Posidoniimonas polymericola: one gene and its partner. The protein of the gene in region 1 interacts with the protein of each later gene in a pairwise test. Links are inferred from orthologs where the notes say so. Each region holds a gene or a part of one and is shown on either strand. Other genes may lie near its edges.

Region 1 (5,141 bases):
TCTCGCCCAGGCGGAGGGTGATGCCCTTCTGCCGCATAAAGTACTGGAAGGCGCCGGTGATCTCGTGGTCGAGGAAGCCGAGCACGTCGCTGCGGCCCTCGACCAGGGTGACCCGCACGCCGAGCGTGGCGAGGATCGTGGCGTACTCGCTGCCGATCACGCCGCCGCCCACGACGATCATCGTCTTGGGGATCTTGTCGAGCTTGAGCAGCTCGTCGCTAGTGACGATCGAGTGGCCGTTGAACGGGATGTGGGGCGGCTTGGCGGGCCGCGTGCCGACGGCGACCAAGAACTTGTCGCCCTCGAGGCTCTGCATGCCGTCGGGGCTGTCGATCTCGACGGTGTTCGGCCCGGTAAACTTGGCCTTGCCCCAGATCAGTTCGACGCCGTTGCGGTCGAACTGGCTGCGGATGATGTCCCACTCCCGCCGCATCACCTGCTGCGACAGGCTAGCGAGGTCGCTCATCGCGACGTCCTGCTTGATGCGGTAGGACTGGCCAAACATCCCCTTGCGGTTGGCGCCGGTCAGGTGCAGCACGGCCTCGCGGAGGGCCTTGCTGGGGATGGTGCCGGTGTTGACCTGCGCGCCGCCCAGAACGTTGTTCTTCTCGATAATCGCGACGCTCTTGCCGAGCTTGGCAGCCTGGATGGCCGCCTTCTGGCCGGCGGGGCCGGTCCCGATAACGATGCAGTCGTACTTTTTCATGGCGGGGGCTCGGGTGGGGGCGGGCTTGAGCAATCGTCAGGGTAGCAAGCTAGCTAGACGGGGCAAGGGTCAGGCGGGACCGGGTCGGGCGCCCGGTGGCAGAGAACTCGTGGCAGAGTACTCGTGGCAGGGAGACCGTCGCGGGCGACGCTCGACCTCGCATGCGGGGCGGGCCCCCGTGCTAGCATCGGACGATCTTGCTCGCCGGGTTGAAAGTTACCTAACATCGCATGGCAAACGGATCCCGCCCCCGTTCTCGAATTGTGTGCCCGCGTGTCTCAAAGCCACGATACCGATCGCTCTTCGCCGTTGTCGCTGCAGCGCCTGACCGCGGCGTTTGCGCAGATGCTGGGAGATGCTCCGGCGGACGACGCCGATGCCCACGACCCGTCGACGGACCTGTCCGCCGGTTTCTCCGGCGCGGTCGACCCCGACGCCGTCTGCCCGAAGCGGATTGTCGAGGCGATCCTGTTTGTCGGTGCCGACGGGGGCCGACCTCGGACCGCCGAGGAACTCGCCGCCGCGATGCGCGACGTCACAACCGAGGACGTCCGCGAGGCGGTCGCGCAGCTCAACGCCGAGTACGAACGCGACGCCTCGGCGATGGTCGTCACCGACCGCGCCGAGGGCTACAAGCTGCAGCTCCGCGAGGAACTGGGCCGCGTGCGGGACAAGTTCTACGGACGCGTCAAGGAGGTGCGGTTGTCGCCCAAAGCGCTCGAGGTCTTGTCGGTGGTCGCCTACCGTCAGCCGACCACTGCGGCCGCAATCGACAAGGCCCGCGGCGTGCCAAGCTCGACGCTGCTCGCGCAGCTGGTCCGCCGGGGTCTGGTCCGCTGCGACTGCGGCGGCGACGGGCAGCCAAGCCGCTACTCGACCACCGGCCGCTTCCTGCGATTCTTCGGTTTGGATAGCGTCGAGCAGCTGCCGCGTGCCGCAGAACTCGACGACTGACTGCCGTTGGCGGGCCGGGCTACGGTTCGGTCAGTGTCTGTAAGGCGTTTGGTGGCAGCAGGTTATGGGCGTCCTGCGGGCTCTGCAGTAGCGTCGGTTTCGGACCCCGGCAGCTGGCGGGGCTTGATGCCGACTGGCGATCCTGCCACAACGGTTTGCTTGCGGCCGCTGACGCGGCCGGCTGGTGGGCGTTTTTTGCGTGCCCCACTTGCAAACGAAGTGCCCTGCACGACTCGTTGGGCGTCCCCTCGGCCGACTGCGCTGGGACCAACGCTGCCCGAACCGCGCTGTACGCCGCCCCACCCCGTCTATGCCCTCCAGCCGCAGCCGCGAATCGATCGCCGCCCTGCTCCGCCAGCACGCCCCCGTGCTGCTGCCGTCGCTGCTGGCGTGCGATTTCGCCAACCTCGCCAGCGAGGTGAAGGCGATCGAGGCCGCCGGCGCCCACGCCCTGCACCTCGACGTGATGGACGGTCACTTCGTTCCGAACCTGTCGTTCGGACTGCCGGTGGTCGAGGCGATCCGCGCGCTGACCGACCTGCCGCTGGACGTGCACCTAATGATCGACAATCCGGCCGAGTACGCCCAGCGCTACCGCGACGCCGGGGCCGACTGCATCACCGTGCACGCCGAGGTGCTCGACGACCCGCGGCCGCTGCTGGAGGAGATCCGCGCGTCGGGCGCATTGGCCGGGTTGTCGCTCAACCCGCCGACGCCGCTCGAGCAGATCCTGCCGGCCCTGCCGCACTGCGACCTGGTGCTCGTCATGAGCGTGATGCCGGGCTTCGGCGGGCAACAGTTCGACCCGGTCGCCCTCGAGAAGCTGAGCCGCCTCCGCGACGACCCAGACTGCCGGGCCCTGCTCGAGGTCGACGGCGGCGTCAATCAATCCACGATCGCCCGCTGCACGGCGGCGGGCGCCGATTTGTTGGTCGCCGGCACCGCGGTGTTTGGCGCCGACGACTACTGTGAACGCGTCGACTCGCTGAACCGGCTTGCCCGCTCGGGCCGCGCAGGTTAGCAGCCTCCTCAGGAAACCAACCGGGATGCTCCGCATTCTCCTCGTCACCCCCGGCGCCACCGAGTACGACCAGCAGGGCCGTATCCAGGGCAACCTGGACATCCCGCTGTGCGCGGACGGTCGCGAGCAGGTCGCCGACGTGATCGGCGAGCTGGGCGAATTCCATCCCGAGGCGGTGTACGCGTCGCCGTGCGAGTCGTGCGAGCAGACCGCCAAGGAATTGGGCGCCGCGTTTGACGTTCGGCCGAAGTCGGTGGAGAAGCTGGCCAACCTCGACCACGGCCTGTGGCAGGGGATGCTGATCGAGGACGTTAAGACCAAGCAGCCAAAGGTTTTTCGTCAATGGCGTGAGCAGCCAGAGACTGTCTGCCCGCCGCAGGGCGAGACCGTCCAGGCGGCCGAGGAGCGGGTTGGCGAGGTGCTCCGCAAGGTGCTCAAGAAGCACAAATCGCACGATTCCGTGGTGCTGGTCGTCCCCGAACCGCTTGCCAGCCTGGTTCGCCACCTGCTGCGGAAGGACGCGTTGACCGACTTCTGGGGGCGGGAGCCGGGGCACGCCAGCTGGGAGGCGATCGAGACCCCCGCCGCCATCGGTGGTGCGTAATTCCGCGTGGGGTCGCTGGTCCAGCTGCCGGCCTCCGATGGCATGGCCGGGCCGCTGACTGATTGGTATCATGGGGGCTTCGTGGGGCGACCGGCCCCGCCCCTCGATATAGGCCCGCGTTCGACGACAGATGCAACGGTCCCCCTCCATGGCGACAGGCGAATCGACTCCCACCGGCCCGCGTGAAAAGCGTGGCGTGCCCAGCGGGTTGTGGATCCGCTGCCAGGACTGCGGCGAGACCATCTTCCGCAAGACCGCCACCGAGCAGATGAACGTCTGCCCGATGTGCGGCCACCACATGTACCTTAGCGCGGTCGACCGCGTCAGGCACATGCTCGACGAGGGGACCTTCGAGGAGTGGGACGCGGACCTGATGCCGACCGACCCACTCGGCTTTGCCGACAAGAAGCCGTACGCCCAGCGGATCGTCGCCGAGCAGAAGCGGACCGGGCTGCGGGACGCGGCCCTGACCGGCTCGGGCATGATCCGCGCCCGGCGGGTGGCGTTCGGCGTCACGGACTCGGCCTTCATCATGGGCAGCATGGGCTCGGTGGTGGGCGAGCGGCTCACCCGCCTGGTGGAGCGTGCGACCGACCAGCACCTGCCGCTGATCATCACCAGCGGCTCGGGCGGCGGCGCCCGGATGCACGAGGGCATCTTGTCGCTGATGCAGATGGCGAAGGTCTCAGCGGCGTTGGCCCGCTACGACCAGGCCGGCGGCCTGTTCATCAGCGTGCTGACCAACCCGACGATGGGCGGCGTCGCGGCGAGCTTTGCCTCGCTGGGCGACTTGATCTTCGCCGAGCCGAAGGCGCTGATCGGTTTCGCCGGCCCCCGCACCATCAAGGCGACCCTGCGGACCGAGTTGCCCGAGGGCTTCCAGACGAGCGAGTTCCTGCTCGCTCACGGCTACATCGACCGCATCGTCCGCCGCGCCGACCTCAAGACCGAGATCGCCCGCGCGATCGACTACTGCGGCAAGTAACGGTGCGTCACGGTTCGCAGCTTCTTCTCAGCAACTGACGGCGGAAGCCGCCAGGATTCGGCGCACCACCAGTGAACTGTTAGCAGCACGCTGGCCGTCGGCTGTTAGATCGCCGGCGCCGGCTGCAGGATCGCGTCGCCAAAGACTTCGACCGCGCGGTCGGCGGGGAAGGGCGGGTAGGTCTTCTCCTGGTCGTAGTTTGAGTAAAACGCGCCGTCGACTGTGTCGTACACCAGCATGATCAGGTCGCCCGACGGGAGCTCGGCCTCGTCGGTCACGTAGTAGCGATCGCCGACGAGCGCCACGTAACGCGAATCGGGCGACCAGACAAAGTGCTCTCGCGTGCGATGGTGGGCGACTGGTCCGGGCAGAGCGGCCACCCGATTTTTCGCGTCTCACCGGATTGGCTATTACGCAGCAAGATATCGAAGTTGCGATCGATGTAGCACGCCCGCTCGTCGAGGACCGCCTCGTAGCGGCCATCAGGCGAGGTAGCAGAGGTCATCTTGCCGCGACCGCCGACGAGCAGGTAGGCGCCGAGCAGCACCAGCACCACGAGTCCAAGCACGCTCAGAATCGCTTTGTGCAAGTCAGAGAGTCGATTGAACATTGGCGGATCGAGGCGGTGACAGGTTGGGAACTACGAAGACACGAAGTGCAGCGCGGCCATCCAGTTCCTGCAGCTGAGGGCGGAAGCCTTCAGTCTTCGGTGCACATTGTGGGTACGTTTGGCAGCGTGGAAACCGCCGGCTACCGCCGGCGGCTGCTCTTGACGGTGGTAGCCATGTCGGTGGCGTCTATGCGCGGCCTTCTTTGGCTAGCTTGTACTCGAAGCTGTCGACCAGGGCGTCCCAGCTGGCTTGGATGACGT
Region 2 (5,245 bases), on another replicon or contig:
GAGGGGTGATCCCTTGAGTAAGGTATTTGGCAGCAGGAGGTTCGGTTCGGCGATTCGGCTTTCAACCGTCCCTGGCGTTCCTCGTCGCTACTCGCCCTTGTCGACAACCGCCTTGAAGGTCCGCGTCAGGGGTCGGCCGTTCATCGGGTCGATCGAGGTCGCGACGCCGATCACGACGTCGCCGGGCTCTACCGCGTAGTAGTCGAGGGCGTCATTCGCGTACTGCAGCGGCGCAACTTTGTTCAGGGACTTCCCGCCGTTCTTCCATTCTTCGAGAGAATCGAGGTCGATGGCCTCGAAGACTTCCTCGGGTGTCTTCCCCTCGCTCTCTAGCACCAGCAGCCAGTCCGACTCGACCGACGAACTCTGGCGGCGGCCGTACATGCGGTTGCCGTACCCCAACGCGACCCTGTCGGCGATCTGCACCAGGCCGAGCCACTGCGATCGTCGGTCCATCACCTGGGGGGCGCCGTTGCTGAGCGTGACGGTTTCTTCCCCGCTTACGCTGTTGGGCTGCTGGTCGCTCACGCCGTTCCACTCTACGCGGAGCCGCGCCGTTCGGGCGGTGAAGAGCGTGATCGTGACCTCCGCGTCGCGACCGGCCTCGAGGCTCGCCACCTTGTAGGTTCCGCGGTACCCGTTGGCGTTGACCTGCGCCGTGTACCGCCCGGGGTACGCCTGGAACGCGGCCAGGCCGTCGGCGTCGGTAGATTCGCTGCTGCTAGAGCGGGGGTTGCCCGAGTAGCGTCGCAGCGACACCGAGGCGCCCACAATCGGCGACCCCTCTGCGTCGACAACCTTCACCGCGAATTCTTGCTTGTCCTTCTTCTCAAAACGCACCGCGGTGATCACGCCCGCGTCCCGCGCCCGCCAGGCCGCGTCGTCGAACTGGTGTTCGGACGGCTTGAGGTGTTCGCCCTGGAACAGAAGCTTGCACGGGTAGTGGGAGGTGTTGCTGGTGGTGTAGCTGAACAGGTAGTAGCCGCGGTCGAACGCCTCGAGCTCCTCGTTGCTCCCGCTCACCGAGACCCTGAAGTCGTCCCGCGGCACGGCGACGCCGTCCCGGTCCGCGACGCGGAAGTAGACGTACATCGACCGCTCGCGCCGGCTGCCGCCGCTGGTGGGTGGCGTGGCAGAATTGATCGCGTCGATGCGTTTGACCAGTTCCTTCGGCAGTTCTTCCAGTTCCAGCCGCTACTGCAGCCGTTCGTCGAGATCCTGTGAGAACGCCGGATAGGCACGGGCGATGCTCTTGCCGTGCCGCTTCATGACTTCGTTGGCGGTCCCGCCGTGCCCGCTGGCGATCAGCTCGCTGGCGTACCAGTAGGCGACCCGCGGGTCGTCCGGCGAGATCTGATAGGCCTCGGTCAGCAGGCCGAGTGCCGAGCCGGCGGCCTGCAGCTTTGCCTCGAGCGCCCGGACCAGCAGCTCGGTCCCCCTGTCGGCGGGCGCTTCGGCCGGCGCGTTGGCGAGGCCGAGGGCCTGCTGGCCGGAGGCGCCGGAGTGGATCGACGCGACCGACGTGAACGGCGTCCGCAGCACCGACTCGCCGACCGTCACCACGACGTCCTCGCCGTCCATGGTCGCGACGCCCTGCAGCGTGGCGCCGGACCGGAGGGTGATGATCTCTTCTGCCGCAGTGGGCGCCGTGAGGACCGCGGTGGAAAGGAGCAGGCAAGCGACAACAGAACGCAGCGAATCAAATTTCATCGTGATGGGGTCCGCCAAGGTAGTTAGAGTGCCGACCCCTCCAGTCTCGGCAACGGCCAGCCGCGGGTCAACGTCGCGGGGAAGAAGGCGTGGCGTTTGACGAAAAAAGCCCCGGGCGATCTCGCCCGGGGCTTAGTGCTTTTCTGGTTAAGAAGCGTAGCGGGTCTTCTTCGGCAGCCGCGCTACTTCAGCTTCGCGGCGAACGCCGGCCCGCCGTACTCGGCGCTGGCGCCCAGGATCTCTTCGATCCGCAGCAGCTGGTTGTACTTGGCCATGCGGTCGGAGCGGCTGGCGGAGCCGGTCTTGATCTGGCCGGTCGACAGCGCGACCGCCAGGTCGGCGATCGTGGCGTCCTCGGTCTCGCCCGAGCGGTGGCTGGTCACGCTGGTGTAGCCGGCGGCGTCGGCCATGCGGATGGCGTTGATGGTCTCGGTCAGCGAGCCGATCTGGTTGACCTTGATCAGGATGCTGTTGCCAATCCCCTCGTCGATGCCGCGGCCGAGCCGCTCGACGTTGGTGACGAACAGATCGTCGCCGACCAGCTGGCACTTGTCGCCCACCTTGTCGGTCAGCATCTTCCAGCCCTCCCAGTCGTCCTCGTCGCAGCCGTCCTCGATGCTGCAGATCGGGAACTTGTCGACCCAGCTCGCGAGCAGGTCGACCATTCCGGCCGAGTCGATCTCCTTGTTGTCGATCGTGTAGACGCCCTTCTTCGAGTCGTAGAACTCGCTGGCGGCGCAGTCCATGGCGAACCAGACCTGCTCGCCCGGCTTGTAGCCGGCCTTCTCGATGGCGGTCAGGATGACGTCGAACGCCTCGGCGTTGGCGCCCAGGTTCGGGGCGAAGCCCCCCTCGTCGCCGACCGAGGTGTTCAGGCCCTTGTCGCTGAGCACCTTCTTCAGGTGGTGGAAGATCTCGCAGCCGCAGCGGAGCGCCTCGCTGAAGTTGTCGAAGCCCAGCGGCATCACCATGAACTCCTGGATGTCCACCGAGTTGTCCGCGTGCTCGCCGCCATTGAGGATGTTCATCATCGGCGCCGGCAGCAGCCGGGCGTTGCTGCCGCCCAGGTAGCGGAACAGCGGCAGGCCACAGAAGTTGGCCGCGGCGCGGGCGTTGGCCAGCGAGACGCCGAGGATGGCGTTGGCCCCCAGCTTGGCCTTGTTCGGGGTGCCGTCGAGGTCCAGCATCTGCTGGTCGATGGCCATTTGGTCGAGCGCGTCCAGGCCGATCAGCTCGTCGGCGATCTGCTCGTTGACGTTTTCAACGGCCTTCAGCACTCCCTTGCCCAAGAAGACCGACTTGTCGCCATCACGCATCTCGAGGGCCTCGTGGGCCCCGGTGCTGGCGCCCGATGGGACGGCCGCACGGCCCATCGAGCCGTCTTCTAGCGTCACATCCACTTCCACGGTGGGGTTGCCACGGCTATCGAGTATTTGGCGGGCGTGGATGTCGACGATCATGCTCATGGCAGGGAAAGGGGGTAGGGGAGGGAGTGGTATTACTAGCCGCCAAACGCGGCCCTTCGAACCGCCATTTTAGGGCGTTTGGCCCGGCTGTCGAGCGGGTAAGCGAGAGGCCGTTGCGCGGGGGCGAGAAACACCGTCCTCCCACGAGAAACCGCCCGCGGGGCCATCGGTCCCGCGGGCGGCTGGGGTGCTGGAGTTGTTCGAGGGTTGCGGCGTTACGCCTGGGCGGTAGCCGTCGGCCAAGCGAAGCTGGCGTCGACCATCTCGCCGTCGGTGATCGTGCCGCCCGTGAGCGTCCCCGCGGCGGCCTGGATGCAGAGGAAGCAGAGGTCGGCCTCGTCGCCGGCCTTGATCGACCGCACGCCCGCTGGGGCCACGCGGAGGACGGTCCCCTCGCTGAGCGGAAACAGCTGGCCGTCGGCGTAGAACTCGCCGCTGCCGGAGACCACCACGTACAGCTCCTCGTTCTGCTGGTGGCGGTGGGTGAACGGGTACGCGGCGCCGGCCGGCAGCTTGTTGAGCGACATCTCGCAGCCGGTCGCCCCGAGGGCCTCCTTCACGAACAGCTTGCCCGGCGCCTTGGTGGGGCCGTGCTCGAACACGTGCTGGTGGAGGTCTTGCCAGGGGCCGGCGTTGAGGACGGTCGTGTTCGCCATGCGCTTTTCTTCGATTGGGGTGTGCTTGCAAATTGCAAGTGCTCGGATTGCTTGCATTATGCAAGTGCGCGTGCTACTGTCAAGAAAGATTCACACGCCTCCCCAGAAGCCCCCAGCGGACCTCATGAAGCCCCGCCGTTCGGTCTGCCCGGTCGCCTGCACGCTCGACATCCTGGGCGACAAGTGGACGCTGCTGGTGGTGCGCGACATGCTGCTCGGCAACACCATGTTCAAAGAGTTCATGGCCTCGCCCGAGGGGATCGCCACGAACATCCTCTCCGACCGCCTGCAGCGTCTGGTAGAGTGCGGCATCGCCGAGCGGTTCACCCCCGAGGATTCCAACGGCAAGGACGCGTACCGCCTGACGCCCAAGGGCAAGGACCTCCGCCCGGTGATCCTCGCGATGCTGAAGTGGGGGGAGAAGCACGTGGAAGGGAGCGAGGCGCGGCTCAAGAAGTAAAGGGGGGCGGCAAAAACCACGCCCTCTTGCAATTGCTGGACGATTCCACCTGAGGCGCCTAGTTTTAGTATCCTTGCCCAACCCGGCGCCGATTGAGTTTCGCCTGTCCGTTGGAAGTTCAGATCAGCGTCTATGACCTAAGGGGTGATTCATGTGCCGGTACGCGATGTACGGTCCCTACAAGAGTCACTTCGCGTGCTTCGCCTGCCGGAAGGCATTTAAGCAGCCGCCGATTAGCGATTGGCTTGCCGTTCGCGACCGCGGCTACGTCTATCGTGAGCTACACCGCAGATGGTCGCTGAAGTCTGGCCTCGAACGCCGCGAAGAAGAGCTTGGGTTCCGACTTTCCGATCTGGAGTCTGAATTCCGTGACGCTATTCGGAAATGCCCTGAGTGCGGAGAGCGGATGGTCGATTTGGGGCTAGACTTCAAGCCTCCACGACAGAGCGAATCGCAAGCGTGGAAAACGCTTCAGGGCGTTTATCGCGTTGGCCATGTGTTCCACACTTGCGGCTGCGATGGTCCCGGCTACATCCCTAGCACCCCGGTCGATTACCGGCGTTACCTCGAAGATCGCAGGCGGCTCTACGAAGAACATCTCAAGTCGACCCAGGAGTCTGCTGACCTAAACGCCGACCGGAAACGCGAGGCGCGAGAGTATTGGGCTGCTCGGTTAGCCGCGATAGGCTCCGAACTTGGCGTCTCGATTGCTACCAACAAGAGTTTTTCCCGACAAGGGCGGTGACGAGAAGCAACCGCAAGACCTCATTTACAGAAACCTATGTCGAAGTACCTCATCTCCTTCCCCAGCGCCGCCATGAAAGTCGCGGCCGATGAGCTGGAGGCCGTGGGCCAAGACGCCCGCGGCGTGATCCGCGCGGCCAAGGAGGCGGGCGTCTACGTGTTTGGCGGCGGCATCGATGAGTCCGTGCCGCCTGTGCTGGTGTCGGCCG

Evidence for each region. The genes of interacting proteins can lie anywhere in the genome.
Region 2: the proteins of rpe (region 1) and eno interact in binary tests that used the Escherichia coli proteins (3 or more experiments, as listed by UniProt). The link is inferred for Posidoniimonas polymericola from one-to-one orthologs.

What each region holds. Positions count from the first base shown.
Region 1 is NZ_SJPO01000008.1:252,738-257,878, forward strand. What follows is about bases 1,056-3,825. They hold rpe (ribulose-phosphate 3-epimerase), read left to right. Parts: upstream 1,056-1,970; coding sequence 1,971-2,681; downstream 2,682-3,825. Other genes in these bases: scpB (SMC-Scp complex subunit ScpB), read left to right, coding at 1,056-1,660; Pla123a_RS17030 (histidine phosphatase family protein), read left to right, coding at 2,707-3,285; accD (acetyl-CoA carboxylase, carboxyltransferase subunit beta), read left to right, coding at 3,416-3,825. Outside these bases: sthA (Si-specific NAD(P)(+) transhydrogenase), read right to left, coding at 1-706; more of scpB, read left to right, coding at 1,016-1,055; more of accD, read left to right, coding at 3,826-4,270; Pla123a_RS17040 (hypothetical protein), read right to left, coding at 4,375-4,575; Pla123a_RS17045 (hypothetical protein), read right to left, coding at 4,545-4,880; cimA (citramalate synthase), read right to left, coding at 5,068-5,141. UniProt on the Escherichia coli protein: Catalyzes the reversible epimerization of D-ribulose 5-phosphate to D-xylulose 5-phosphate.
Region 2 is NZ_SJPO01000003.1:167,278-172,522, forward strand. What follows is about bases 1,035-3,908. They hold eno (phosphopyruvate hydratase), read right to left. Parts: upstream 3,177-3,908; coding sequence 1,893-3,176; downstream 1,035-1,892. Other genes in these bases: Pla123a_RS07370 (carboxypeptidase-like regulatory domain-containing protein), read right to left, coding at 1,035-1,092; Pla123a_RS07375 (hypothetical protein), read right to left, coding at 1,195-1,710; Pla123a_RS07385 (cupin domain-containing protein), read right to left, coding at 3,392-3,832. In the rest of the region: more of Pla123a_RS07370, read right to left, coding at 88-1,034; Pla123a_RS07390 (winged helix-turn-helix transcriptional regulator), read left to right, coding at 3,957-4,292; Pla123a_RS07395 (hypothetical protein), read left to right, coding at 4,459-5,037; Pla123a_RS07400 (YciI family protein), read left to right, coding at 5,074-5,245. UniProt on the Escherichia coli protein: Catalyzes the reversible conversion of 2-phosphoglycerate (2-PG) into phosphoenolpyruvate (PEP). It is essential for the degradation of carbohydrates via glycolysis.